4 regions of the Rossellomorea marisflavi genome follow, and region 1 is predicted to be linked to each of the others. Evidence: riboswitches for the same ligand, from Rfam matches in the RefSeq annotation. Region 1 holds a riboswitch; each other region holds the start of a gene.
The links. A riboswitch is a leader RNA that binds a small molecule or an ion and turns the genes downstream of it on or off. The one in region 1 is predicted to bind cobalamin.

Region 2: linked by a shared signal. The riboswitch ahead of K6T23_RS08765 (ribonucleoside-diphosphate reductase subunit alpha) and the one ahead of K6T23_RS12225 (ABC transporter substrate-binding protein) in region 1 are both predicted to bind cobalamin.
Region 3: linked by a shared signal. The riboswitch ahead of K6T23_RS18045 (prenyltransferase/squalene oxidase repeat-containing protein) and the one ahead of K6T23_RS12225 (ABC transporter substrate-binding protein) in region 1 are both predicted to bind cobalamin.
Region 4: linked by a shared signal. The riboswitch ahead of K6T23_RS16470 (hypothetical protein) and the one ahead of K6T23_RS12225 (ABC transporter substrate-binding protein) in region 1 are both predicted to bind cobalamin.

Annotation. Positions count from the first base shown of each region.
Region 1 is NZ_CP081870.1:2,339,816-2,347,185, forward strand. Features, by position in the region: gene K6T23_RS12215 (adenosylcobinamide amidohydrolase) at 1-282, opposite strand, end outside; gene K6T23_RS12220 (FecCD family ABC transporter permease) at 279-1,337, opposite strand; gene K6T23_RS12225 (ABC transporter substrate-binding protein) at 1,300-2,250, opposite strand; cobalamin riboswitch at 2,356-2,537, opposite strand; gene K6T23_RS12230 (PadR family transcriptional regulator) at 2,705-3,259, shown strand; gene msrA (peptide-methionine (S)-S-oxide reductase MsrA) at 3,288-3,818, shown strand; gene K6T23_RS12240 (phytoene desaturase family protein) at 3,863-5,368, opposite strand; gene K6T23_RS12245 (glycosyltransferase family 2 protein) at 5,505-6,602, shown strand; gene K6T23_RS12250 (glycosyl-4,4'-diaponeurosporenoate acyltransferase CrtO family protein) at 6,617-7,111, shown strand; gene K6T23_RS12255 (C45 family autoproteolytic acyltransferase/hydrolase) at 7,119-7,370, opposite strand, start outside.
Region 2 is NZ_CP081870.1:1,634,822-1,642,191, forward strand. Features, by position in the region: gene K6T23_RS08740 (nucleoside hydrolase) at 1-300, opposite strand, end outside; gene K6T23_RS08745 (MurR/RpiR family transcriptional regulator) at 358-1,203, opposite strand; gene gndA (NADP-dependent phosphogluconate dehydrogenase) at 1,376-2,788, shown strand; gene K6T23_RS08755 (hypothetical protein) at 2,829-2,999, opposite strand; gene K6T23_RS08760 (SurA N-terminal domain-containing protein) at 3,095-3,865, opposite strand; cobalamin riboswitch at 4,399-4,579, shown strand; gene K6T23_RS08765 (ribonucleoside-diphosphate reductase subunit alpha) at 4,725-6,962, shown strand; gene K6T23_RS08770 (ribonucleotide-diphosphate reductase subunit beta) at 6,981-7,370, shown strand, end outside.
Region 3 is NZ_CP081870.1:3,446,587-3,453,956, forward strand. Features, by position in the region: gene K6T23_RS18030 (ABC transporter ATP-binding protein) at 1-296, opposite strand, end outside; gene K6T23_RS18035 (energy-coupling factor transporter transmembrane component T) at 269-1,156, opposite strand; gene K6T23_RS18040 (DUF4430 domain-containing protein) at 1,175-2,101, opposite strand; gene K6T23_RS18045 (prenyltransferase/squalene oxidase repeat-containing protein) at 2,112-4,205, opposite strand; cobalamin riboswitch at 4,367-4,560, opposite strand; gene K6T23_RS18050 (VOC family protein) at 4,872-5,219, shown strand; gene K6T23_RS18055 (hypothetical protein) at 5,314-5,457, shown strand; RNA gene ssrA (transfer-messenger RNA) at 5,541-5,904, opposite strand; gene smpB (SsrA-binding protein SmpB) at 6,030-6,503, opposite strand; gene rnr (ribonuclease R) at 6,605-7,370, opposite strand, start outside.
Region 4 is NZ_CP081870.1:3,158,643-3,166,012, forward strand. Features, by position in the region: gene K6T23_RS16455 (GNAT family N-acetyltransferase) at 79-867, shown strand; gene K6T23_RS16460 (biotin transporter BioY) at 1,203-1,757, opposite strand; gene K6T23_RS16465 (ABC transporter substrate-binding protein) at 1,859-2,785, opposite strand; gene K6T23_RS16470 (hypothetical protein) at 2,790-3,329, opposite strand; cobalamin riboswitch at 3,463-3,645, opposite strand; gene K6T23_RS16475 (hypothetical protein) at 3,774-4,106, shown strand; gene K6T23_RS16480 (YwqG family protein) at 4,381-5,193, opposite strand; gene K6T23_RS16485 (DUF2584 domain-containing protein) at 5,280-5,522, opposite strand; gene K6T23_RS16490 (alpha/beta hydrolase family protein) at 5,526-6,314, opposite strand; gene K6T23_RS16495 (ABC transporter substrate-binding protein) at 6,459-7,370, shown strand, end outside.

The DNA.
Region 1 (7,370 bases):
TTCCTTCACCTGGTAAGAAAAAGTGTCTCCCGAAAGCTGGGGAAGGACGGCTACCATACGGGCAAGCTCCTTGGCGTTGTATGCATTGATGGATTTTCCGGCAATCTCGATTTTCCCGTCCAGCAACGGAAGAAGACCCGTCATGGCTTTCAATAGCGTCGTCTTACCGCTGCCATTAGGGCCGAGTATACCAAAGAATTCCGATTCCCCGATGGAGAAGCTGATATCGTCGACGACCTTCCTTCCTTCATATCCGACCGATACGCGGTCTGCCTCCATCATATGGACGCCCTCCTTTTCTTCAGAAGAATATAAGCAAATATCGGGGCCCCCACTAGAGAAGTGATGACTCCGATCGGCAGCTCAGTCGGAGCGATGATGGTCCTCGATACAAGATCAGCCAGCACGAGGAAACCTCCACCCGTAAGCACTGATAATGGTAGGAGATGAACATGGTCATGACCGACAATCCTGCGAAGGAAATGAGGCACCACCAAGCCGACAAACCCGATCGTACCGGAAACGGCTACAGCCGCCCCTGTGAGGATGCTTCCGGAGATGAGGATCATGAGCTTCCTTTTCTGGACCGATATCCCGATGTAGCGTGCCTGATCCTCCCCGAAACTCATCCCGTTCAACTCTTTGGCATTGAGCAGCAGCAAAAGGACGCCGACCACGAAGAATGGCAGAACGATCCCCACATACTCCCAGCCTCTCATGGACACGCTTCCGAGTAGCCATCCGATGATTTGTCTCAATTCCTCCCCTGTGAGTGCAATCATAAGGGAGATGAAAGATCCCAGGAACGAACTGAAGATGATGCCCGTGAGGATGATGGTCTCCACCTTCATCGTCCTTTCGACCTTTTGAGCAAACCACAGGACGATAAAGATGGTCACGATGGAAAACAGGATGCTTAGAAATGGAAGGGTGAATGGGCCGATGAACGGGATTGTCAGATGGAAAAAGAGCGTCACCACTGCTCCCACTGATGCTCCGGAAGAAACGCCCAGCGTGTATGGATCGGCAAGGGGATTCCGCAAGAGACCTTGAAAAGAAGCTCCCGCAACAGCAAGGGAGCTTCCTACAATCATGGCCAACAGGACTCTTGGAAGCCTGATGGAATAAACGATATTAATGAACATCTGATCTACCTCTGGAGGAACATCTCTGCCAGTCATTTTCGCCCCGATGATCTGGATGATATCCAAGAACGGGACGCGGATTGTACCGACTGAGATGGCGACCAATATAGAAATGATAAGGAATGCAAATGACGCAGCGTAACTGATCCAAATTTTATTCGTTGAATAGCTCCGGATAGACCGCTTTGGCAATTTCCTCTACTCCTTCTACGATCCTCGGACCTGAACGGGTCACAAGATCGGTGTTCACATCATGCACTTCTTTACCCTTGACGGCTTGTACGTCCTTCCATGCGCTGCGGTCTAGGACTTGTTGGACGGCTTGCTCACCGTAAGTCGTGATGATGAGGTCAGGATTTTTTGCGAGTACGTCTTCTTCACTCACTTTGATCCAGCCTTCTTGATCTCCCATTACATTATCGGCATTGATGGTCGCAAGCATTTCATCCACAAAGGTATTCTTCCCGGTGGAATAGATTTCAGGCTCTCCGGACACTTCCACATATACGCTTTTCTTCTCTTTTACAGAAGCGGTTTTTTCTTTAATCGAGTCGATCCCGTCTTTCATGTCTGAAACGACCTTTTCCGCTTCTTCATTCTTCCCGACAAGCTTCCCGATATTCTCGATTGTTGTATAAACTTTATCAAAGCTCGACGCATCACGTACGACATATACAGGAATACCAGAATCCCTGATTTGATCAAGACCGGCTTTTGCTGATACAGCCGTGGATTCATGGGCAAGGACCAGGTCCGGTTTCATCCCTACGATCTTCTCGACGTTGAATTCCATTCCACCGATCTTCTCGATATCTGCCGCTTCTTCCGGATAGTTATCAAAATCGGTCACTCCGACGACGCTGTCTCCGAGCCCCAATTCAAAAAGGATCTCCGTATTACTTGGGATCAGGGTGACAATCTTTTCGGGTGCTTTCTCAAGGGTGATATCATCCCCGAGTGCATCCTCTACCGTGACAGGTTTGGATGCTGATTCACTGCTTTTTTCAGAGGTTTTTTCCTCTGCTTTGTTGTCTGTCGTTCCACATGCTGTCAATAATCCAAGCGCTAGGAACAGGGCTAATACGATCTTGATTGAATGTTTCAATCGTTTCTCCTCCTTATTCGTTCCAGGCGAAAGAAAAACATCCCTGCAACAGGGATGTTAGTGTAAAATGCATCAAGCACCGTACACCCTTCTATCCGCGTAGACGGTGTGATCAGAACATGGGCAGGTCTCCTGGCTCATGAGTATGCGCTTCCTCGCCTTCCCATTTCTCAGAAACAGTGGCGTTGAAGGAGCAAACCCATTTACAGTGGCGGGACCGCGCCGGAGTTGAACCGGCTTCCCTATTATGAGGCGTCAAGCGCCTCACCCATGATCGTTATGTAAGATTATCCACTCAGAATTATACACAAGTTTACAAGGATAGTGAATCTTTTTTCACATCCAGCATGTCGAATGCCGTCTTCTAAGGGCTTTGAGAATCCATTCGTGATATAATGGACCATATTGAGAGATTCATCGGCCCAGCGCGTCAACATGATAAGGAGTTTTTTTTATGTCAATTCGATATGCATTGCTCGGTTTATTGGCCAAGCAACCTCAGACGGGCTATGACCTGTTCCATACATTCAAAACACAGCAAATCTACTATTGGAGCTCTACCCACTCCCAGGTTTACAAGGAACTCGGGAAGATGGAAGAAGAACATCTGACCACTCATAATATCGTCTATCAGGAAGGCAGCCCCAATAAGAAGGTATACACGATTACCCCTGATGGAGAACGCCACCTGATCGAATGGATGATCCATACCAAGAGCAAACCAGCCAAGATCAAGGATGAGTTCCTGATCAAGACTTCTGCCTTTCACGTTATTTCAAAAGAAGAAGCCATCTCTCTCCTTCATCGGATGAAGGCGCACAACGAAATGGTGGTCACCGGGACCGGGCAGTGGAAGGAACAGACGTTTCAAGGCAAAAAACCCGGGTATGATCTGGTTGGAGAATATTTGACGGCGGAGTATGGAATCAGGTACGCGCAAATGTATGTCGATTGGTGTGACTGGGCGATCAAGGAGATTCAATCTCTTCCTGAAAATACGGAATCTTGACAACTACTATGAATTGGAGGACGAATTGATGGGTGCACATACACATTTGGCAACATTCGCAGGAGGATGCTTCTGGTGCATGGTGAAGCCTTTTGATGAGCTTCCGGGTATACACGGAATCGTTTCCGGCTACACGGGGGGGCACGTCAAGGACCCGGCTTACAAAGAAGTGAAGGAAGGAAACAGCGGTCACTATGAAGCGGTTCAGATCACATATGATCCCGACCTCTTCCCATACGAACGGCTGCTGGAGTTATATTGGCCACAAATCGATCCAACGGATGATGGCGGTCAATTCCAGGACCGTGGTGACCAATACCGCACGGCCATCTTTTATCATGATGAAGATCAGCGGATTGCAGCAGAAGCCACAAAAAAAGAGATCGAAGAAAGCGGCCGGTTTAAAAAACCCATCGTGACGGCGATTCTCCCTGCTTCCACTTTTTATCCTGCTGAAGATTATCACCAGGACTTCTATAAAACAAATCCCGATGAATACAAGGAAGACCGAGCCAAGTCCGGAAGGGACGAATTCATCGAGGAAAACTGGAAAGAATGATCACAAAAATGCCGCGTGGGTGTAAACATCCACGCGGCATTTTATTATCCAGTGGCTCTTCCGGCTTTCGCTTGTTCCTCGAGGATCAGCTCTGCTGTCAGTTGTCCTGACAATGAAACCATCGGGACCCCTCCACCTGGATGGGTCGATCCCCCCACAAAATATACATTGGACAAGATCCGGCTTTTATTCGGAACCTTGAAGCCTCCATTTAATTTTCGATCCGTCACCGTTCCATAGATCGAACCGCCATTCGACCCGTAAAGCTTCTGAATATCATTCGGTGTAAAGGTGTATTCAAACTCGATATGCTCCCTGAGCCCTTCTACACCCATGCGCTCCAGCTTGTTCAGGATCACTTCCCTGTATGCTTCTTCATGCCGGCTCCAGTCTTCTCCTTTTTTCAATGGAGGTACATGTGTGAGGATGAATAGATTCTCTTTTCCCACAGGTGCCTGAGAAGGATCTGTTTTTGAGGAAATCCCGATATAGACCGTAGGATCATCCGCCATTTTCTTTTCTTCAAAGATCTGATGAAATTCTTTCTTCGGGTCTTCACTGAAGAAGAAGTTATGATGAGAGAGATGGTCATACGTCTTGTCTACGCCAAGGAGCATCACTAGGCCGGATACGGATGGTGCATACTTGCTCAGCTCCTCCACTTCCGTTTTCGCTTCAGGCAGCTCACCGAGAAGTGACTGATAGGCTGGGATCGCCTCGAGATTGGATATGACGAGATCTGCAGGAATCACCTCACCAAGCTTCGTTCGTACACCCTCTGCGCGGCTACCCGTCGTCACGATATCCTCCACCTCACAACGAAGCCTCACATCGACACCAAGCTCACCGAGGAGTTTCTCCATCGCTTCTGCGATTTTATACATTCCGCCTTTGACGTAATGAACACCGATCCCCAGTTGAACGTGAGTCAATTGGGACATGATCGCAGGGGATTGATACGGAGATGACCCTACATACATGATCAAGAAATTAAACAGCTGCCTCAGGTGTTTATCCTTGATGAACTTGCGGGTGGCGGCATCCATCGACTTCATGGGATCCATCTCGAGAAGTTCCTTCACCCCGTGCATCATCCGCAGATCCTGAAGACCACTGATGCTTTTTTTGTAGAAGCTTTTCATCGTCAACTCATACATCTTACTGCCATAGGAGAGGTATTGAAACAGCTGCTCGGCATCATCAGGGGACTGCTTTTTGATCTCAGCAAGCAGGGTGGGCAGATCCGCTGACAAATCGATGACCTTCCCATCTTCAAAAAATGTCCTCCAGCCCGGATCGACCCTGACGATTTCAATATAATCATGCACATCACGATCCGCATGGGCAAACACCTTTTCCAAGACCCACGGCATGGTGAGGATCGATGGACCCGTGTCAAAGGTGAATCCTTTCCCATTCCGCTGGTTAAGTTTCCCACCAAGTCTTTCCCCTTTCTCCAAGATGGTCACCGCATGTCCTTCCGCCGCCAATCTGATGGCCGCAGACATCCCTGCAATGCCTCCACCGACAATGACTACTTTCCTCTTCATACTTCTTCCTCCTTCAATATCAGGTTTATCCGCTATCCATTCTAGCCAGTTTTCACAGAATTTAATCGACTAAAGGTATGGAGACGAGCGTTCATGACTAAAATGGCAGTAAAAATGACTGATAGAGGTGTATCAAATGATACTTTGGATCACTGCCATTCTTCTGACGTTCGTCTTATTCCCAAAGGTTCACCGATTGAAGAAGGACATCCATGTCCAAAAAGCATTTCTTGTGAAAAAATGTTCTGTCATCATACCTGCACGGAACGAGGAACTCACCATAAGCAGGCTTCTTGAAAGCCTCTCGACACAGCTGGCCACCCCCTTAGAAGTGATCGTCGTGAATGATGGATCAACGGATAGGACGAAAGAGGTGGCAAGTTCTTATGGGGTACAGATCGTAGATGCACCCCCTCCACCTGAAGGGTGGGCAGGTAAAACGTGGGCGTGTTGGAACGGGACAAAGGTCGCGCGTGGAGATACCCTGATATTTTTGGATAGCGATACATGGCTCGGGAGTTCGGGACTTCTCAAAGTTTGTGAGGCATATGAAGAACAACATTCCTCCGGCATCCTCACGATCCAGCCTTATCACGTGATGAAGCACAGTTATGAACCGTTCTCCCTTTTCTTCCAGCTCATCATCATGGCCTCTGTTCATTTTCTGGGCAGGGCTCGTGGGGGCTACGGTCAGTGCATGATCTGTTCAAGGGAAAGCTATGAACGACTAGGTGGTCATGAAGCCATGCGACAGGAGGTGGTCGAGCATTACACGTTCGCCAAGAAGGCTTCAGGAAGCGGAGAGAGGGTACGTGCGCTGAGTGGCAAGGGAGCGGTCAATATGAGGATGTATGAAGGCGGGATCAAACAGCTGATTGAAGGTTGGTCCAAAAGCTTCGCTTCCGGAGCGAAATCGGGACAAACACTTGCGACGATGATCACATGCGTGTGGATCGGCACCATGGTGTCCCTGCTTGCCCAGGGTTTCGACCGGTTGATGGAAGACCCTTATGTTTATATTGGAGGATATGGAATCCTCGCATTTCAGCTGTATTTGATTGCCAGGATGATCGGAAACTTTTCATTATTGGATACTCTTCTATTTCCGGTCCATCTGCTATTCTTCCTCCTTGTCTTCACCCTCTCATTCCTGCAGACGTTTCAAAAGAGGAAGGTTAAATGGAAAGGAAGGTATATCGTTCTTGATAAAGGGAAGGACGAAAAAATGAAATGATCCTGTACTATATCTTGGCTTGGTTGGTCATCCACCTCTTGTCGGCTTATGGCTGTTCACACCTGAAGGAGCGGAGCCTCCTTCGCCTTACACATATATTCAAACCGAGGGATTTTGAAGGAGCCGGTTGGTTCAGGGTCTTGGCGGTGCGGAGGTGGAAAAGCTGGTTTCCTGATGCGGGGGGATGGTTCCGTAACGGTATCTCAAAAAAGGAAATCGGTCTTACCAGGCATGGCGGCAGGACTCGCTTCCTCGCCGAATTGAACCGGGCAGAGCTGTGCCATTGGCTCCAGCTTATCCCCTCCCTATTTTTCATCCTGTTCGGAGGGGGGGTGATCGGGTGGTGGATGGGGGCATACGGGATCGCGTTCAACCTGCCCCTGATTCTGATTCAACGGTATAATCGAAAGAGGCTATTGGGGATCATGCAGGGTGAAGAACCGATCATGCATAGTTCCCTTGGAGTTGTGCACCTTAAGCATAAGGACCGGGGAAGTCCTCCACCATGAAACGCCATCAATCGCTCGACCTCCCCGGTTCTTTCTCCCTCTCCATGAAGTGAAATACCTCCGTCGCCGGAAATTTTCCGACGATTTTTTTTATGCGGAGCATTTCTCCCTTCAGCCACTTTGAAAAATCGATGGCCACACCCCGGGATCCGCTCCCCAAGCCCACGACGGCCGATAGGTTCCTGCAGTCGAATGCTATCGTATGGATTGTCCCGTTCCACTGCTCATAGTCTTTTTTAAAGATCCTGCTCTCTTCATG
Region 2 (7,370 bases), 700 kb from region 1:
GAAGCTTCCTTTGAAGGTGGCCGGAGGAGTGATGGGGCCAAGTCCATCCGGTCCGTGGATCTCAGGGTAATAAACAGGCGTTTTCCCCGTACACGAACGGGTGGCACCCATGATGACGGGGATGTCTTTTTGACCTGCAAGGTCCAGGATATAAGCGATATTATTCGCGGCTTTATCACGTGCTGTATTTCCATAACCCGATACGATTCCGATCACCCGGATGTCAGGATGCATGAGGGTATACATGATGGCCAGGGTATCATCGATACCCGGGTCAGCGAATATCAATACATTCTTCACACTTCTTCACCTCCTTCCCTCACTATATGAAATGGAAAAGGAAGGTTATGCCAACCCTCAGATCTTCTTCACGGAGATGGCGTCCCTCATTTTTTGGAGTGACCTTGAGGACTGATCTTTCCGTTTCATCATAATGGTCACATAAAGAGCGTCGACGATGCTCAGTTGACCGATACGGGAAGCGAGTGCTTCTGATCGGTAATCGGTTTCTTGTGAGGAAGTGAAAAGAGACACGTCAACACCTAGACTCATGGGGGACTTGGCAAAGTGGGTGATGGCAATGGTCGGAACGCCGTTGCCCTTCGCTACCTCCAATACCTCGAGTAGATCCTTATTCGCTCCTGAATGGGAAATGAAAAAGATGAGGTCTTCACTGGCTAGCTGGGATGCTGATATCAGTTGCATGTGGGAGTCGTTATAAGCAGTGGTCGTCATGCCGGTACGAAGGAATTTGTGATGGGCATCCATGGCAACGAATCCTGATCCCCCGGTTCCATAAAATTCAATTCTGCGTGCCTTCAGCATCATCGCAACCGCCGATGTAAATGATTCCTCATCCATGATGGCGATGGAATCTTCCAACGTCCGGATGTTGGAGCGGAACACCTTTTGAGCAATGACTTTTTCACTATCACCTTCTTCAATCGTTTCATGAATGTCATCCAGGGGGGTGACGATTTCTGCCGCCAAGGAAATCTTCATGGCCTGATAGCCCTTGAAACCGATGCGTTTGCAGAACCTGAAGACGGTGGCGTCGGCTACGGAAAGATCTTCTGCAAGCTGACTGATGGTAGAATGGATAATTTTTTCAGGGTCAGCAATAATAGTATTGGCTATTTTCTTTTCTTTTTCGCTGAATTGAGAATAGTGGGACCGGATGCGTGGTAAACAATGTTGAGGTATATCGTTTTGCCGCAAGGTGAGGCCTCCTTATAAGGGATGATGGATGAAAATTATTTTAACCTATTGTACAATAGAAAAAAATATTATTTCAAATATAGTATCAAGAAAATTTATTTCGTATTATACTATGGATGATGAAATGATGTTTATACAACTGAAAGGATGATGAAAAATGGGACAACAACAAATCGGTGTAGTCGGCGTCGGCGTCATGGGGAAAAGCCTTGCGCTGAATTTTGAAAGCCGTGGATATAAGGTTGCAATCTACGACGTGTCAGAAGAGAAAGTGGCAGGTGCCCTTCAGGAGCATCAGGATAAAAATCTGACAGGTTTCCACCAGGTGGAAAAATTCATCGACTCTCTTGAAGTGCCAAGGAAGATCATGATGATGGTACCGGCAGGAAAAATCACGGATCTTGCCATTGAATCCATCCTACCACACCTGGATAAAGGGGATATCCTCATCGACGGAGGAAATACATACTTCGAAGATACGGTGAGACGCAACAAGGAGCTCGCTGAGCGTGGAATCAACTTCATCGGTGCCGGAGTATCCGGTGGAGAAGAAGGGGCCCTATACGGTCCTGCAATCATGCCTAGCGGCCAGAAAGAAGCCTATGACCTCGTGGAGCCATTCCTTACTAGCATTGCAGCGAAAGTAAAAGGGGATGCATGTAGCACGTATATCGGTCCTGACGGCTCCGGTCACTATGTGAAAATGGTGCATAATGGCATTGAGTACAGCGATATGCAGCTGATCTGTGAAGCCTACTATTTGATGAAGAATGTCCTTGGATTGAGCGCACAGGAGCTTCATGAAACATTCAAGGAATGGAATGAAGGTGAACTTGACAGTTACCTTATCGAGATCACGGCCGATATCTTCACTAAGATCGATGAAGAGACGGGAGAACCTCTCGTTGAAAGGATCCTCGATACAGCTGGTCAGAAGGGAACCGGTAAATGGACAAGTGTAAGTGCACTTGATCTTGGCGTACCGCTTTCCATTATTACGGAATCCGTTTTTGCACGGTTCATCTCGGCCATGAAGGACGAGCGTGTGAAAGCGAGTAAGATCCTGAAGGGGCCAAAAAACCAAACCTTTTCAGGCAACAAGGAAGAATTCATCGAGAGCATCCGTAAAGCTCTTTATCTGAGCAAGATCTGTTCTTATGCACAAGGCTTCGCCCAGCTTCAAGTTGCTTCAAAGGAATATGGTTGGAATCTGAAACTCGGTGAACTGGCGAAAATCTTTAGAGGGGGATGCATCATCCGCGCTGGATTCCTCGAAGAAATCATGAATGCCTATGACCGTGATGGCGAGCTTTCAAATCTTCTCCTTGATGATTACTTCAAAGGCATCGTTGAAGGCTACCAGGAAGATGCACGTGAAGTCGTGGCGACAGCGATCAAGCTTGGAGTGCCTGTACCTGGACTTGCCAGTGCCCTCGCCTATTACGACAGCTACCGTTCTGAATCGCTCCCTGCGAACCTCCTTCAGGCACAACGGGACTACTTTGGTGCCCATACGTATCAGCGGAAAGATAAAGAAGGTGTCTTCCACACTGACTGGCTGAGAAAATAATACGAAAAACAAGCCTGGCTTCGACGCCAGGCTTGTTTTGTTATTCTTCGCTAGAAGAAGAATCTTTGCTTTTATGCTTTTTCTTCTCATCCTGGAGGTCTTTTTTTAAGTCATCCAAGGGAATGGAGTCGACTGTCTGTTCCTTTTCACGATCCAGGATCTCACGGTCTTCACCCGTCTGTTCTGGTTGGTCGTTCTTATTTCTTGCCACGTCAGTTCCTCCTTTCCGTCTTGGTAGTTCAATACCCTCAACGTTCAGTGGGAAACATAAAAAAAAGGACATCCGTCGGGATGTCCTTTTTGAAATTAGATTTTCACGTCGACTTTTGCATTTTTCTTGAGATCTTCCACGTGCTTCACAAGCTGTTCTTGTTTCTTTTGCTGTTCAAGCTGTGATTTGAGCTGAGGCTCGACATCTTCAAGTTTTGGTGCATCTTTTGAATCTTGGCCGCTTTGGCTCGCGTACTGTTCGTACATTTTCTTCACTTCATCGTCCGTTACTTTTTCGGTCTTGATTTCTTTATCGACATATTTTGTATATTTGATGTTTTCCGCGATTTGATTTTTCAGTTCATCCATGGTGAATCCGGCATCTTTCATGGCAGCATTGAACTTTTTATCATCCTCATATTGCTTTTTGACTTCTTCGAGCTGCTTGTCCACTTCGTCATCTGAAGCTTTGTACCCTTTTTTATCCGCTTGTTGAAGCAGAAGGGTCTGACCTACAAGACTGTCGATCGTTTGTTCTTTGATCTGCTTGGCAGCATCCTTAGAGGTTGGATCCTGACCCATTTGCTGATATTGCATTTGAGAAGAAGATAGTACGTTGTTGTAATCTTCCCCTTTGATTTTCTCATCATTTACGATGGCGACGACTTTATCGTTGTCGACTTTCTGCTTGTCCATCTTTTTTTGCATTTCTTTCATTTGTTTCGCTTGTTCTTCCTCGCTTTTTGCCTGTTCGGAGGATTTTTTACTATCATCGGATTTTTTTGCACTATCGTCATTAGCCCCGCAAGCTGCGAGCAGCAGTACGGTCATAGCCGCTAAAAGGATCGTGAGTAAATGTTTATTCATAGTGATCTCCTTTCGAAACTGGGTTTCAAGCTTCTAAATGGCATTTTAAAGGATTCCTCAAGAAAAAGAAAGTATTTGGGGCGATTAATTTCCTTGTAATTCCCTTGAAATAGAAGAGAAGCCTTGAAAAGTGCGGGTTTATCACAAGGGAAGCGTGTGACGGCCAGGTGAATGAAACATAACTGTAAGGAATTCAGGGTAAAAAAGGAGCCGCTGCAGATGGGGTACCATCTCAACGGCTCAAAATAATAGGGGACCTAAGAATACGGTCAAAACAACCTTCTATTGCATCATAAAGGGATAACAGCATTTCCTCAAGGGAAGTCTGGCGTCATGTGGACCGATATGGGTGGATTACACGCTGTCTTGTTCTGCTCTTCTATGGAATTTAACGAATAAAATAATTGTAGGCATAAATTCATCTTGCTTTCATTCTTTTCATTTGAGCTTCTCTGTTGTAAAATGTAGAAAGTTGGTTTAATATAAAAGACGCAACATATTGTGTTTTGTTTAAACTTCATAACAATATATTGTTTATAACCTATGATTGTGGTGTCGGATATCGACTTAAAAGGGAACCCGGTGAAATTCCGGGACTGTCCCCGCAACTGTAAGTGCAAACGAAAGAAGGAATGCCACTGTCCATCGGACGGGAAGGCCTTCGAGTAGGCAAAAAGCACAAGTCAGGAGACCTGCCATGATCAGTACGTGTTATCTTCTTCGGGAATTGGGAGGATAGGCGAGGATTACCTTTGGCGTAGTATGCCTTGTGAATCTATCGTTTATGACTGCCCATCCTATCTTAATAGGATGGGCTTTTTTTATCCTCTCCCGACTAATTAAAGGGAGGAATACTAATATGACATCAACCATTAACGGAACAACGGCATCCCATAGAGCGGAACGTCTACTAAACGGGCTTCGGGAAAGCCATGAATCATTGAACTGGGAGGAATACACTCAAAAGGTATCCCTGTATACAGAAGATCAGCCGGGAGTGGAAGAAAAACAGCTTCTTCAGTTTTTGATCCTGTCGGCTGTTGAGCGGATCTCATCCAATGAACCTGATTGGACGTACGTGGCGGCCTCGCTTTATCTGAAGAATCTTTATGCCATCAGTGCAAATGCAAGGGGCATGGAGCCATATAAAGGCCTGCATGAACTTATCGGGACACTCACAGAGAAGAATTTGTACTCTCCAACATTACTGAATGCCTACAGCAAGGAGGAGGTGGATCATCTCGAGGGTCTCATCCGTCCTGAACGGGATGAACTGTTCACTTACATAGGAATTGTCACGCTGTCAGAGCGTTATCTCACCAAGGACCATGCAGGAGTCCTATATGAACTTCCACAGGAGCGATTCATGATCATTGCCATGACGCTACTGATGAATGAGCCGAAAGAACACAGGCTCATGCTCGTGGAGGAAGCGTATTGGGCGCTTTCAAACCTATATATGACCGTGGCGACCCCTACGTTCGCCAATGCAGGCAAGAGTTACGGACAGCTCTCGAGCTGCTTCATCGATACGGTGGAAGACGATCTGCGCAGCATCTACGACAGCAATACCGACGTGTCCACATTGAGTAAGAACGGAGGCGGGCTCGGTATCTATATGGGGAAAGTAAGAAGTCGCGGAAGTGATATCAAAGGATTCAAGGGGGTCAGCTCCGGTGTGATCCCGTGGATGAAGCAGCTGAACAATACGGCTGTCTCCGTGGATCAGCTCGGTCAGCGCCAGGGAGCCATCGCCGTCTATCTGGATGTGTGGCATAAAGATATCTTCTCCTTCCTCGATACGCGGCTGAACAACGGGGATGAGCGTCTTCGAACCCATGACCTGTTCACCGGTGTCTGTCTCCCAGACCTCTTCATGGAGCAAGTCGAGAACCGTGAGGACTGGTATCTGTTCGATCCCCATGAAGTAAAGACCATCATGGGCTATGCCCTTGAAGATCATTTCGATGAAGAAAAAGGATCCGGTTCGTTCCGGGAGAAATATTGGGAGTGCGTGAATGAGCCTGCTTTATCCAAAGAAGTCATCCCGGCGATCGATATCTTTAAGCGGATCATGATCTCCCAGCTTGAAACAGGCACGCCGTACATGTTCTATCGCGACAGTGTGAACCGTCAAAATGCGAATAGTCATAAGGGCATGATTTACTGCAGCAATCTTTGCACGGAAATCGCCCAAAATATGAGCCCGACTGTGATGGAAGAAGAAGTAGTCAAGGACGGGAAGATCATTACCTATAAAAATCCTGGAGACTATGTGGTGTGCAACCTGGCTTCCGTTTCCCTCGCAAGGACGGTACGGGACGGTCAGATGGAGCGCGTCGTCACCATCGGTGTGAGGCTCCTGGACAATGTCATTGATCTGAACGATATCCCGGTCCTGCAGGCTCAGCTGACGAATGCACGGTACAGGGGAATCGGACTCGGTACCTTCGGATGGCATCATCTCCTTGCCCTTGAAGGGATCAAATGGGAGAGCGATGAGGCAGTATCTTACTGTGATCATTTATATGAAGACATCGCCTACTTCACAATCAAGGCAAGTCAAAAGCTCGCGGAAGAAAAAGGGGCGTATCCTTACTTCCCGGGATCCGCTTGGGATACTGGAGCCTACTTCACGAATAAGGGATATGAAGGCGAGAGATGGTTGGACTTAAAAGACAAAGTGGCAAGCAAGGGAATCCGCAATGGGTATCTGATGGCAGTGGCCCCGAACTCTTCGACTTCCATCATTGCCGGTTCGACGGCAAGTATCGATCCACTCTTCAGACTGGAATATTCCGAAGAGAAGAAAGACTACAAGATCCCGGTCACGGCACCGGACCTATCGCCCAAAACGACCTGGTACTATAAAACCGCCTATCATGTGGATCAGCACTGGAGCATCAGACAGAACAAGGCAAGGCAGCATCATATCGATCAGGGGATTTCCTTCAACCTGTATGTGAGGAATGACATCAAGGCGATTGAGCTTCTTAACCTTCATATGGATGCGTGGAAATCGAATTTGAAAACAACCTATTATGTAAGGTCGACTTCTGTTGCAAACTTTGAAGAGTGCGAGAGTTGCCACAGCTAATAAGAAAGGATGGGAAATATGGAAGGATTGAAAAAACGGGTGCTCGTGGACGAGACAGCACCGAATAAATCAACAGGGATCGTCAACGGAGAAAGCTCGAACATCCTGAACTGGGATGATGTGCGCTATACGTGGGCATACCCTAAGTACAAGCGCATGCTCGGGAACTTCTGGACGCCGTTTGAGATCAATATGGCAAAAGACATCAAGCAGTTCCCGCAGTTGACGGAAAAAGAACAGGAGACGTTCCTTAAGATCATCGGCCTCCTGGCTCTCCTTGACAGTATCCAAACGGACTATGCTGGGAAAGTGGCAGATTATCTGACGGATTCGAGCGTGAACGCACTCATGATCATCCTTGCACAGCAGGAAGTAGTGCATAATCACTCCTACAGCTACGTGCTTTCA
Region 3 (7,370 bases), 1.1 Mb from region 1:
TCGTTTTCCATGCCGAATACAAGTTCACTAAGGACGTTATCCATGACAATCTGATTTTCCGGGTCCTGAAACACGAATCCTACTCCCATATCTGACATCCTGATCTGTCCTGTCATCCTGCCTACCGGCGTGAGTTCCTTTTTCAACAGCTTCAGAAGGGTTGTCTTCCCACAGCCTGAAGGACCTCCGATCACAATGAAATCCCCTTTATCCACGGTAAGGGAAAGGGAGCGGATGGCTGCTTGTTCTTCCTCTGGATAATGAAAGCTTAGTTTGTCGAGTTCAATACATGCCATCGAAGTTGACTGCCTCCTTCAAGTAAAATGGGGAATGCCATCAAACAAATGAACAGGATCAAGATCAGCCAGTCCGAAGGGGAAAATGAGAGTGTCCCCAGCTGTGGATACACATTGAGGGTCCCGATTCCGTGCTGTGCAGAATACACACACACGCCGGCTATCCCTGCTAAGACGATGGACGCTCCCCAATCGGAATAGCGGAATGAGAACAGCTGATAATGCGACCTCTTCCTCTCCCCGAACCCTCTTGCATTCATGGACTCAGCCGTTTGAAGCGCCTCTTCCAACGACCACGTGAGGAGCTTTTGCATATAGAGCATGCCCGTCCTGCTCCGCTTCTTCACGCTTCCTTTGAACATATCGTGTCCCCTGAGCTTTTGCGTGTGATACAGGTCCTTCCACCGGGTAATGAGCAGCGGTACGAAACGCACCGTAATCATTAGTAGGAGGGCGAGCTGTGGCCACACTTTTGAAAAGAGAAATAAGAATTTCCGCCCGTGGATCACATCGTTGAATGAAATGAACAGGATGAAGATCCCCAATAGACTCATGGCCATGATCATCCCGTATGCCACTCCCTCCAATGTCACGGGATTATGACGGAAATAGAACAGCACGGTGGCTCCCCTTCGGACGAAAAGGGGATTCATGATGATGATGATAAGCCCCATGCAAGCGATCGCAGGCATAGAACGGATCAGTTTCCCCCGGGTTCCTTGAAGGATATTCACCCCTACCAGGATCAAGATGGATACAGACAGGAACAACGGATGGGTGAACATCATCATGCACACACCCGCACAAACGTAGTAGAGAAAGCTTACGAAGGGGTGAAGTTCTTTCAATCTGATTGTCACGTTGCGTACCCCTTTCTTCTAGCGGAACGGCTTGAGCTCCGCTCCGAGATCTTTCCCGAAGTCGATGGTGTAAAGCCACTCAATGCGATCTCCGTCTTGGAGGGGAACCACTCCTGCCCCTCTGTTAGGGAAGATCCCATTCACCCGGTACATCCAACCGCTGCCGGATCCCCGGTCAAACTCAAATAGGTTGTTGATTCCTTCTACATATGCATTCGCTCCTGTACCACCGCGGAACGACATGGGAATTCCTTGAGAACGTGTCACCTCGATGAGCACATCAAGGACCGTATCCCCATCCTCGATTTCGACTGAAGTCGGAGGGAGCACCGTACCCATTTGACTATCTGCCACAATGGAATAGGTGACTGTCGACGTCGCTGCCTGCTTTTCTTCCTTTTCAGGTTTTGGAGCGGGTGCAGGCTTTTTGGAAGGCTGAGGCGCCGGTGCCTTGCTTTCTGGTTGTGTTGATCCGGCACGTTCAGAGACGGAAGCAGCTTTGGATTCTTTTGGGCTCTCTGTTTTTTGGTTTGACTCTGTCTTTGCTTCTTTCCTTGATGCCGATGATCCTTGTTTGTCTGGCTTTCCTTCAGATTCAAGACGTTCCGTTGTTCCGTTTCTTTCTTCTTGTTGCTGAGGATCAGCCTTGCCGTCCTCTTTTGTGCTTTTAGTGGTTGTGCTGTCCGATTTCTCGTTTTTGTCTTTTTCCTCTTTCTTTTCTTCCTGTTCCTCAGTCTTGGAATGTTCATCGGTGATAGCGTTTGGATCTTTTTGTTTTTCTTTATCCCCGGTCACGGAAGCGACGGAGTTTTCGCTACCCGCCACTTGCTTACTTGTTGGTGCCTTTTCTTCTTCGCCGGAGAAACCATAGGTGACCCCGATTACTCCAAGAGTAAGGAAGAACACCGTCAGGATCGACAGTATGAGCTTACGTTGCTTCTTCATCGAACTCCTCCTAACCTTTTATCTCCATCTTCCTCTTCTTCCGTTCACCCCAGAAATAGATCGAGAGACCCGTGAGTAGAAGGAGCCCTCCCGCGACTGGAAGATACCATTCGTTCACTCCTGTATTGGGGAGCTTTTTCCCCGAAGAAGGGTTGGCTGCCGGTACAACAGTATCGTCTTTCTTGTTTTCCTTTGGAGACGAGCCCGTTTTTCCCTCATCCTGTGTTTTTTCTGGTTCATTTGTTTTCTCTTCCTCTTCCGTTCCCGTTGGTGCCGAGTTGAACACAGCGAATGTGCTCAAGTGATCAGGTTGTACACTGAACCACCCGTCGGAATAGTCCCCTCCGACATGGTCCCATTTTCCCGTATCGGCATTATAGAAGTAAACGGCGGTAGATGTGCTGTCCACCTCTTCTTCCTTGACGGCGAAGGACAGCTCTACGGCATCTTTCACATCATGAATGTTTTTCCCATCCTGTTTGATGGTAAAGTCGTACACGTTACTAAGAGCTTCCTTCATGCCTTCCATGCGCTGGATGGAGAATTCTGCTTCTTTTTTTGAGAACCCTTTCAATTCAGTCTTCATTTTCACTTGAGATGATTCCAAGTGAAGCGTCGCCCCTTTATTGACCATCGCACTCATGCTTTCATCCGGGAAGACGATGGTAACCGAATCGTCCGGGATCTCGATGATAATATCTCCCCCTTCCTTCAGGTTGCTGATACTATCCATCTCAATCGTGCCTTTTCCATCTTTCCATACAGGCTTTAGGGTCACCTGGTCCAGCAGCTTTGGCGGATCCTCATCTTTGGCTTCTTTTTTGTACTGGATGGTCACTTTCTTTGACACCACTTTTTCATTCTGATCTTGTGCGCTGACAATGAGAACATTCTTCCCCTCATTTAAGGAAAGGACAAACTCGCCTGATTTGTTGCCTTCAAGGGCCTGATCATTCAACTTCGCGTCGACTACCAAGGCGTTTCCTTCTCCATCCTTTGCCTCAGCCGTGACCGTGATCTCTGGCGTTGCAACAATCTCGCCATCTTTCACCCCTTTTATGCTAAGGGTCGGATCAGGCATGGGTGTCGGTGGTTCCGGCTCCAATGGTTTAGGGAATGAATAAAGCTTCCCCTCCCCTTTTAAGAATTTCTGATACGCAACGAGGGCCTGCAGGGCTTGCTCGGTCGCCATCCCGTTGGAATTGCCTGGACTGACATGCATAAATCCGCCATCCTCCGACTTGAAGCTCAGAAGGTGTGTGACGAGATTATTGGATCCTTTCGTGAATGCCTTTGACGTCGGATCAATCCCGTTCGACGTCAGGGCAATGATCACCTGGGAAGTGGCTTCACTTGAAGTCCCCCCGACAAATGGATCGTCAAATCCTCCGCTTGATTGCTGTTCTGCAGATAGAAATGAGAGCGCACGATCTACCGCTTTCTTCACATTCCCCTGGGATGTATAGGGTGCCAAGGCAATCAAGGCCATGGCCGTGATATCATAGCTCGGGCCCGACATGTATGCACTGAGTGACCAGCTTCCATCCTCATTCTGCTGCTTCAAAAGCTCATCAATCAGCTTTTGACGTGTCCACTTGGCATCTGATGGCACCTCGAACTGTTGGCTGTCCAACGCGATCAAGGCGAAGATCGGTCCGTTATTCCCTTGAAGGGTCATCGTGTCATTCCCTGGTGACACATCATGACTGTTGTAGATCTTTTCAATCAAGTCTGTGCCGTTGACAGACAATGGATCCAAACCGATTGCCGCCGCCGCAATCACGTGGCGTTCAATATCGGTAATCTTAGCGTATCTCGACGGATTGATGACCTGGCTATCCACCGATTCACTGAAATTATTCTGATAATAGGCTTCCGGCACTGGATATCCCGCTGTCGCAAGTCCTATGGCTTCCCACTCACTACTTACACCGCTGTCCAGAATGTGATTCGCAGCACCTTCAATGGTTTTATTGATTTCAGCCAGCGAAACATCCGTACTTGTCGCTGCCTCTGCGTGTCCAGACGGAATCCCCGCAACCGGCACACCAAAAAACAGCACAACGCTCAATACACTTGCCAACATTGCTTGAAGTATTCTCACTCACATATCCTCCCGTGTCCCTTATCCCCTGTACTAGATAAATAATATGTATATAAAAAAGCCCTGCTCTTCCCGAAAGAAGAACAAGGCTTTGAAATCGACGTGCACATACCAACCCCATGCATACTGATCCACCTCGCTTCACCTTTTACCGGAAGGCTCCACCAATACACATACAGGCAGGTCTCCTGACTCATGATTCATCGCTCCCTTCCGCCTTCCCGGACTCTAACATCCAGTGGCATTTCCAAAAGATCGCTCATCACTTACAGTGGCCGGACCGCTCAGGATTCACACCTGATTCCCTTTTAATCAGCCCCGAACCCGAGGCTGAACCAATATGCACCTATGAAGTTATATTCCTCTCCATCTTAATGGAAACATTCGCTCAATTCAATATACTGTTAATTGGAGGAATATCAGGAAATGGGGAAGGATGTTGATGGGTGGCGGGGTTTGTCGGGGTTTGTACCATTGAAAATTATTTTACCAATCTTTTTCCATGATAATGGTAGTCATCCCGATTTATATTAGCGCTCAGGGCGTCTCTTTTAAAAGTTCAATACCTATAGCCTTAAATCAATTGAATATGATGGAAGGAGTTGTGAATCTTATACCGAAATAACGTAGTAAGAGAAGTTATTTAGAAAGTGAGGATTCACAAAAATGATCAAAGGATTCGGAGGAGTCTTCTGGAGATCGCAAAACCCAGAGGCTTTGAAACAATGGTACAACAAGGTTTTAGGCTTGGATATCGGTGAATGGAACGGTGCAATCATAAAAATTGAAGGAAACAGTGAGACCATCTTCTCACTGTTTGACAACGAGGATGAGTATTTTCCGAAAGACCAACAGGTGATGGTGAACTTTCAGGTTCATGATATGGAAGAGGTACTCGCTCACATTGAGCGGGTCGGGGTCCCACTTGCGAAGGATAAGCAGAGCGGCGACTTTGGCCAGTTCGTTTGGATCAAGGACCCGGATGGGCGGCTGATCGAACTGTGGGAGAAATAGTCATTGAATAGCAAGAGGACTTGTTTCGACAAGTCCTTTTTTGTATGATTCAAGCCCTCATTCTTGGAGCATATTAGCAAGAGGGGGCGATGGCATGAAGGATAAAAAGAGCAAATCAGAAAACCGATCTGCATTGGATAAGGAAAGACAAAATCAACACGACCGAAACAATGAAAATGCCAAGGCGAGCGCTGAACTGGAACCACGTGCTCCTCGTATCAACACGAATAACCTCTAAACACTAAAAAAGCCATCCCTGAAGGAAGCCGGGATGGCTTGTGTTAACTATTTAAGACAAAATAAAACCACCAAATATGTATTTGGTGGAGACGGAGGGAGTCGAACCCTCGTCCAGAAATAACGGCACTTGTGCGTCTACGAGCGTAGTCGATATATTCGCGGTTTCGCTGCAGCTTATGCCTACCGACTGGCGTCCGTGCAGCTAGTCTGGTTAATCTCTTCCTTTGTCCTCAGACGGTGGACTCCGGCGTAGCCTACTAAGAGTGAGTCCCTTACCCTACCACATAGGCGATGGAGGGAGGAACAGCTAAAGCGCTATTACGCAGCTAGAGCTAGGTTATTGTTAGTTTTGCCAGTTATTATTGGCTTTGACGTTTTAACGTAGACGATCCCTACGGCTCGCAACCCAAGCTCGAACTATCCCTGTCGAATCCGTAACGTCCCCATATGAGGAAGAACGGGAAAGAATAAGTTCTCACTGGTTACTTATTCAATTGTTCTTATCGCAGTCAGTTTGCCCTGCGACACTATTTATTATAACAAACTGAGCGCCAAATGCAACTGGAAGGATCAGTAATTCCCTTTTTGCCTTTGGGCGAGCTCGCGCTGGATGGAGCGGTTGGCTTCCTTGCGCTTCAGATCTTCACGTTTGTCATATTTCTTCTTACCACGTGCAAGACCGATGAGGAGCTTGGCGACGCCGTTTTTGATGTACAGCTTCAGCGGGACGAGTGAATATCCTGCTTCTTTCGTTTCACCGATGAGCTTATTGATCTGCCTGCGGTGAAGGAGGAGCTTCCTCGTGCGGAGCGGATCATGATTGTACCGGTTCCCCTGCTCGTAAGGCGATACGTGCATGTTGTAGACGTATACTTCTCCGTTTCGGATGCGGGCGAAGGAATCCTTCAAGTTGACGCGACCGCCGCGGATCGATTTGATTTCCGTCCCCTGGAGGACGATGCCTGCTTCGAACGTCTCTTCGACGGCGAAGTCATGGCGGGCTTTTTTATTCTGGGCAATGAGCTTGCCTTCTCCCTTTGGCATGTGAATCCCTCTCTCTCTTTCTGTGGTGCCATTATCTCATAAATACACCAGTATGGGTAGGATGAAACAGGAGCACGGGTGGATTCCCATGCTCCTTATGCTTACTTTTTCTTTTTGCGTTTGCTTTTTGGAGCATTGTCGAAGAACTTTTTGTTCTTCTTTTTCTTCTTATTGTTCTTCGGCGGGCGTGTGGACCATTCGCCGCCTTCTTTTTTGTCTTTATCAGCAGGCTTTTTGCCCGGCTTGCTTGTCGGTTTACCTTTACGTTCCGGTCGGAATGAGCGGGCTTTGTCGTCGCGGCGACGGGTGCCTTTCATGCCGACGATCTCGAAGTCGATGGCGCGTTCGTCCTTGTTGACGTTTACCACGCGGACAGTGATTTCGTCACCGATGCGGTAGACGTTTGCCGTGCGCTCTCCGATCATGGCCAACTGACGCTCATCAAACCGGTAATAGTCATCGGTCATGTAGCTCACATGGACAAGGCCCTCGATTGTATTCGGAAGCTCGACGAACAGTCCGAAGTTGGTGACAGAGCTGATGATCCCGTCGTACTCTTCCCCGACCTTGTCTTCCATGTACTCTGCTTTCTTCAGCTCATCCGTCTCACGTTCAGCATCGACGGCACGGCGTTCGCGGCTGGAGGTATGCTGGGCGATATTCCCCATCTGTGCTCCCCATTTGTCGCGCGTCGCTTGGTCGACCTTTCCTTCGATCAAGTATGTCCTGATCAAACGGTGGACGATCAGATCCGGATAACGGCGGATCGGTGAGGTGAAGTGGGTATAGAACTCTGTTGCAAGGCCGAAGTGACCGAGGCTTTCCGGATCGTACTTCGCCTGTTGCATGGAGCGGAGCATCATCGTG
Region 4 (7,370 bases), 820 kb from region 1:
TTTTTTCGAATTTTCCCTTTACTCTCCTCCCTTCTCTTGATATGATTACAAGAAAAAATTTACAGGGAGAGACCAAACATGATCAGACAACTGACCACCGAAGACGACTCTATCTGTCAGGACCTTATCACCCAGGCGCCTGCAGAGAACCTATTTATCATCGGGGATATCGAAGCCTTCGGGTACGACCAGGATTTCCAGAAGGTTTGGGGGGATTTCACCGATGAAGGAGTATTGCGCGGTGTACTCCTGAGATACAGGGAAAACTACATACCATATGCACCCGGTGAGTATGATGCAGAAGGATTTGCCTCCATCATCAATAAAGATGAGGAGTTCCTCTATATTTCAGGACTGAAAGAGATCGTTTCGAAGCTTGACCCTTTCATTTCCCGGGAGACGAAGCAGAAAAGGCATCTTCACTATGCCAAATGCACCCAAGGGGAATCACTCGATCAAAGTGACCTGTCCATGGTGAAAGAAGCGGGAATCGAAGACATCCCCGCCCTTGTCGAACTCCTTCTCACCGTTCCGGAATTCGAGCACTCCAATATCTCAGTGGAAAGCAAGGAGCACAGCATGAAAGCCGGTGCTGCCAGGAGCTATTACATTGAAGGGGACGGTCGTTTGGCTGCCTCCGCTTCCACTACCGCAGAGAACTCGAAATCGGCCATGATTGTCGGGGTCTGCACCCATGCCGATTACAAGAAAAGAGGCTACGCGAGTAAGTGCATGTCCAAGCTTGTGGGGGATCTTCTAAGGGAAGGAAAGGAGCTCTGCCTCTTCTATGATAACCCGGATGCAGGCAAGATCTATAAACGAATCGGATTTCATGACATCGGCTACTGGTCGATGTTCAGCTATTAAAAAGAGGCTGAGACGAACATGTTTTAGTCATAGAAAAACCCGAATCACTTGCCTACGATAAAGCAAATGATTCGGGTTTTACGTTCGTTTAATGAATATTCAAATTACATCGTTTCCAGCGGTTGATCGGAGTGCAAGACGAAGACTCCTGCGGGAAGAGTAGCTGATGTGAGACCCCGCAGGCGTGCCGAGGAGGCTCACGGGCTACCCGCGGAAAGCGAAGTCTTGCACGGAAATCATGAGCGGTATTAAGATCCTATACTGATCGTGTTCGGCATTAAAGGGGCCTTTTTTAGTTTTGTGCCCATCTCTTTCCTTTATTGTTCGAAAGCTCTTCAGGCGACTGCCGGCTTGATCAACCTGGCCTGCACCAAGCGATTGCGTACGACGATCCCAAGCCAACTGGCAAGGGCCGCCTTGATCACTCCTCCTACCAGGAACGGATAGACCCCTGCTGCCATCGCCTGGCTCCACCCAAGGTCTGCCACGAACTTCAACTGGATCGTCCCGAGAATCAGGGTCACGACCATCCCGACCAGATTGGCTACCATGGCCATGGGCAGGTTGAAAGAGGTTTTCTCCAGGATCAATCCTGTCACATAAGCCGCCGCGACGAAACCGAAGATGTACCCTCCCGTCGGTCCGACCAGGACATGGGCACCTCCGCTCATCCCTGCAAACACCGGGAGTCCGGCTGCACCGATAGCTGTGTATCCTATGAGGGCAAACGCCCCATAACGGCTCCCAAGAATCGTCGCCGTCAATCCCACTGCCAACGTCTGCCCGCTGATGGGCACGAGGGGCAGGGGAATCTCGATCTGCGCAAAGATTCCCGTGATCGCCGCAAACACCCCGCACTGAATAATCATTCTCAACCTGTCTCGATCCATTTACATGCACCCCTTAAAATATGTAAACTTAATTATATTATTAGTTTACATATTAAAAGCAAGTTTGAAAAGGCTTTCTTTTACACGATTATGATTGAATTCTAGAAAAGGTCCGGATAAACAGCCTTGGCTGTGATTTCGACTGCCTCACCGATCCTCGGGCCCGGTCGGGACATGACATCGGAATCAAGATAGATGACCCGTTCACCCTTCACGGCATCGATGGTGTCCCAGCCGGTCCTGGATTTGATTTCATCTACTGGATTTTCCACATAGTTCACTGTAGTCAGGATGGTTGCCGGGTTCCGTTTGATGATTTCTTCTTCTCCGAGCTTCGGCCAGCCCTCCTGATCGGCAAATACATTATCCACACCAGCAACCTGGAGGATCTCCTGCTGGAAGGTCGCGCTACCGGCCGTATAGATCTCAGGGGCTGGACTGATTTCAAAATAGACCTTTTCTTTTTCGTCAAGGGACTTGACCTTTTCCCCGACATCGGAGATTTGCTTCTTCATTCCTTCAATCACTTCGTTCCCCTTTTTTTGAGCCCCCATCACCTTTGCCACCTGTTCGATGTCGCCGTATACGTCGTCAAAGGTTTGAGCAGACTGGATGACGAAAACCGGAATGCCCGCATCCTCAAGCTGCTTGACTCCTGCTTCATCACCTGTTGTATAGGCAATCACCACGTCCGGATCCAAGGAAATCACTTTTTCCGTATTCACTGTCATGGAATCGGAGATGACCTCGAGATCCTCCACTTCCTTCGGATAATGATCGAATTCTGTCACCCCGACCACCTTGTCCCCTGCTCCGACTGCATACAGGATCTCTGTATTGCTCGGCTGCAGGGAAACGACGGTCTCCGGTACCTTTTTGAATGTGACTTCTTCTCCCCGGTCATCCTTGACGCTATAGGCAGTAGACTTTTCTTCTTTTTTCGTTGATGCTGTTTCTTCCCCGGCTCCACATCCTGATAGAATGAGACCGATGCTGATGAACAATCCGATCCATGCTTGTTTTTTCATCTCACTATTCTCCCTTGCCTGATTTTGATACTCCATAGGACTTGCTGATAAAAGGAATTTCTTTTACCCCTTCACCTTTATTCACATACACGGCCATGACAAACAGGACATTTGCCATCAGGTGCGCATATTTGAACAGCAGATTGTCCACTTTCTGTTCGAGGCTTACCTTATGAAGGGCCCTGACCGATTTCTTCGCTTCGCTCCTGCACGTATGAAGGACCGTCGCCGCGTAGCATCCCTGGGGAAGCAGGAACGTTCTGATTTCCTCTTCCACTTCGTTCACGTACGTGTCATACAGGTCGCTCAATCGCTGCAGATCCTGGAGGGTGATGGCCATCTCCCCCCGCACCGAACCATTCAGGTGATACGCCATCTCACAAAGATAAAGCAGATCTTCACGGACTCTCCCCTCTGTCAATGAAGAAGCCTGACCGATCCTCGTTGCCAGGGAATCCGTCCTGATCTCAAAGTCGACCGTCGACTGGGATTCCCTCATATACGGATAACAGATGTACCTGAAATCCTTTTTTCCCACATTCATCCTCCCTTTCTTCTCTTTTAGTGAATCACCGATCGTAGCGGAAACGGGCATAAAAAAAACCAGCCAAACGGCCGGCAATCATCATCAAAAAAGATGCATCAAGCCGCACCATCCCCTTAACTTCCGAAGAGCATAATACGATGGAAATCAGGCAGGTATCCTGGCTTGTGCATCATCCTACTTCAAGGCCCTTCCCGTTCAATGGTTGAACAGTGGGTTTTCCCTTGGTTCGTTAGCACTTACAGTTGCGGAAACAGCTCCGGTTTTTCACCGGATTCCCTTTATGCGCGAGCGCACCTGATTTCTGCGAAGGTCTATTCACTTAAGGACCATTATACCATGCGAGCCCCCTTGGGGTGTTTCTATTTTTTCAGATCCCTCTCATGAACCCGTCCGGTTCTGAATAGGAATGAAAAGGACAAACAAACAAGAAGGGATGATAGCATGAAATGGTTGATCCCACTGAGCTTCGTTTTCCTGCTGCTGGCAGGCTGCGGAAGTGAAGAAAAGAGCTACGAGTTGTGTGGATACGGGGATATGCTGGTGTTGAACGGGAAAGGATATGTGCTGCTGCCTGTGAAGAAGACGCTCACCCTCGACGGGAAAGCAGGGGTGATCAAGGAGAAGATCGGGGATGAGTTCCACCCTGAAAAAGACTATACGGCGAATCATCTGAAGAAGGGAACGGATCTTTATTATGTGAAGGACCACAGCACCTATCTCATCGCCAAGACTTCTGACGAACGATACCTCCTCTATGAAGAGATTGAAAAATGATGGACACGAACAGTGTAGGTTCTTTATGCCGCTCATGATTTCCGTGCAAGCCTTCGCTTTCCGCGGGTAGCCCGTGAGCCTCCTTGGCAGGCCTGCGGGTCTCACATTAGCTACTCTCCCGCAGGAGTCTATGTCTTGCACTCCAATCAACCGCTGGGACCAATAACATTCTTTTATTCCAAAAAAGGTGAAAACCCGAATTCAATCGCCTGATCGTAGGCAAATGAATTCGGGTTTTGCTATGACTAAAACATTTTTTGCAACCGGCCTTGTATTATGAACAATCCCAGTTATAGACCACATTGCCGAACTGTTTCTTCTTAAGATCTTCTTTTTTTATGAAGAAGTTGGCAATGCCGCAGTCACCCCACATCATGTCCACTTCATCATCCGAGTCGATTTGAAGCAGCAGGAGTGCATGATCCTGATTTTCATACTGACGCGGATCCTCCTGTGTGAAGCCCGGATATCCTCCGATCTTATGTCCGAAACCGCTCTGGGTTTCATAGAATTCATCCATGAGGGCGTCTGCCTCTTCACCATCATCGGTCATGGATTCAAACAGATCCCAGCTTTCCTTCCCGAACACCTTCTCGAAGCGGTAGTCGCCGGCGCTGATTGTTTCACTGGTCAATTCCGCCAGGACGGCACCTTCCTTCGTGACAGGGAAATACACGTCATCGGGGATTTTCACGAAAGAAAAATCGGATATCAGCTCTTCTTTCGGCAGGAACGGCTCTTCTATAAATCTGATGCGGAAATCCTTTTGGTCCTGCTTCTGGTCGATGTTCATTCCGTACAGATCATCATGTACCGAAATGAAGATCTGCAGAAGTCCTGATTCGGGATAATCTTCGAGCTTCGGGAGCTGACCGAAATTGATCTGGGCCAACAGTTTCATCGGGTGCCCCTCCCCGTCCACAGGATACTCATCCGCCTTCGGGAAATATGGATCCCCGGCGATCTTACTATCATAAGGGCCAGTTTTCCCTTCTTTTATATGTAGATGGACAGACGGAATCTCCGTTCCATCAAGTGCTGTACGGTAAGGGGCCAGCTTCGCTTGCAGGTTGACCGATTGTGCCACATTCATCTCCTCCTTGGAAAAAAAGCTTCTTTTTCCCATCATACAGAAAGGATTCCTGCCTGTCATCGATGAACCTGCCGGCTACTTCAGTTTGTCGAGTTCAAAGAAAGCAGCCGGTACGTAATCGATGTTTCTCCGTCTTTCCAACTTAGTTTTTCGATTCGGCCGATGGCGTTCGGCTCGCTGTGTTTAGTCACCCTTACTTCAATGGGAATCTCCATCGGGTAGAGGCGGTACCCCTCTTTCACAAGCGTGAAGAGATTCTCTTCCTCTCTAATTTCGTTATTCTTCGTTACGATCATGGTGTTCAGTTCCATCGGCATGCCCATTGCTCATTCCCCCTCTTGTTTTTTCATCCACTCACACATTCCTGCAACGATTTCCTGATTCTTACGTGGCGGGAAATAATGCGTGTAGGCTTGATAATACTGTGTCTCAACGGTTTTCCCCATTTCCCTCAGCCCCGCTTCAAGGCGGTGGGCATGTTCGATGGAGACGTTCTGATCCTGTTCACCGTGAATGATCAGGACCGGTGCCTTCAGGCGATCAAGCTGGAAGAGCGGCGTTCTCCACTCATAACGCTCGGGTACTTTCTTCGGGGTTCCGCCGATGACGCGTTTCATCATGCGGCGCAGATCGACCCGCTCTTCGTATGTAAGGAACATGTCCGTTACTCCTCCCCAGGAGACGACGGAAGCAACATCAGGCTGTTCGATGGCCGTCAGAAGGGCCATCACCCCGCCGCGGGAGAATCCGAACACATGGATCCCTCCTGTCACCCGAGGATGATCCCGCAGAAGTTCCACTCCAGATACGGCATCCTCGCGATCATCACCGGCAAAGTCCTCGCTTCCCTCTCCACCGAGGTTCCCCCGGTAATAAGGGGCAAAGACGATGAAGCCGTGGGAAGCAAACTGGCCGATCCTCGCTGGCCTCACTTTCCCCACTCCCTTGATTCCTCCCCTTAAGTATAGGAAGCCGGGGTACCCGCTGCCGTTCGCTGGCTCCGCAAGCATCCCCTTCACCTTCAATCCGCCAGACATATACGTCAGCTCGTACATCCTGATCGAAGGATTCGGGGAAGGGAATTCATATTTTTGTATAATCGTCCCGTTTTTCATCATCTCTTCCTTTCCCATGGGTATTCACACATATTTTACCCCAAACATACAATGGTTTAGCAAATGAAAACCGTGCGTGACAGGTAAAATGTCGGTCATGCAGTAAAGGAGGAAACGGCTGTGAAAAAGTGGATACGGACCGGCATGGCAGTCGCCGGAATTGCTTTATTGACCTCAGGCTGCGGGAAACAGGCAGAACCCCTTGAGAAAGTACGTGTGGCAGAAGTCACCCGATCGATCTTCTATGCACCCGAATATGTAGCAATAGAGAAAGGATTCTTCGAAGACGAAGGATTGAATGTCGAGCTGAAAACCACCTGGGGCGGGGACAAGACGATGACGGCCCTCCTGTCGAACGGAGCCGACATCGCCCTTGTCGGATCGGAAACGTCCATTTATGTCCACGCACAGGGCTCGGATGACCCGGTGATCAACTTCGCCCAGCTCACCCAGACAGACGGTACCTTCCTTGTCTCCAGGGAAAAGGTGGAGAACTTCGAGTGGGATCAGTTGAAGGGAACGACCTTCCTCGGCCAGCGTAAAGGCGGCATGCCACAGATGGTCGGCGAATATGTGCTGAAGGAGCACGGCATCGATCCGCACAAGGATCTCGACTTGATCCAGAACATCGATTTCGCCAATGTGGCGAATGCCTTCGCATCCGGTACAGGTGACTATGTACAGCTGTTCGAACCGACCGCTTCCATCTTCGAGAAAGAAGGAAAAGGCCATATTGTCGCCTCATTCGGCACCGAGTCCGGACATGTGCCTTATACGACCTTCATGGCAAAAGAAAGCTACATGAACAAGAACGATGAAACCGTCGATAAGTTCACCCGTGCCCTCTATAAGGCACAGCAATGGGTCGATCAAGCTAGTGCGAAAGAGATCTCCGATGTGATTGCACCGTACTTCGAGGATACAGATCCCGGCATTATGGAAACCGTCGTGGACCGCTACAAATCACAAGGCTCCTATGCTACCGATCCGATACTCGATCAGGAAGAGTGGGAAAATCTCCAGAACATCATGGATGAAGCGGGAGAACTGCCTGAA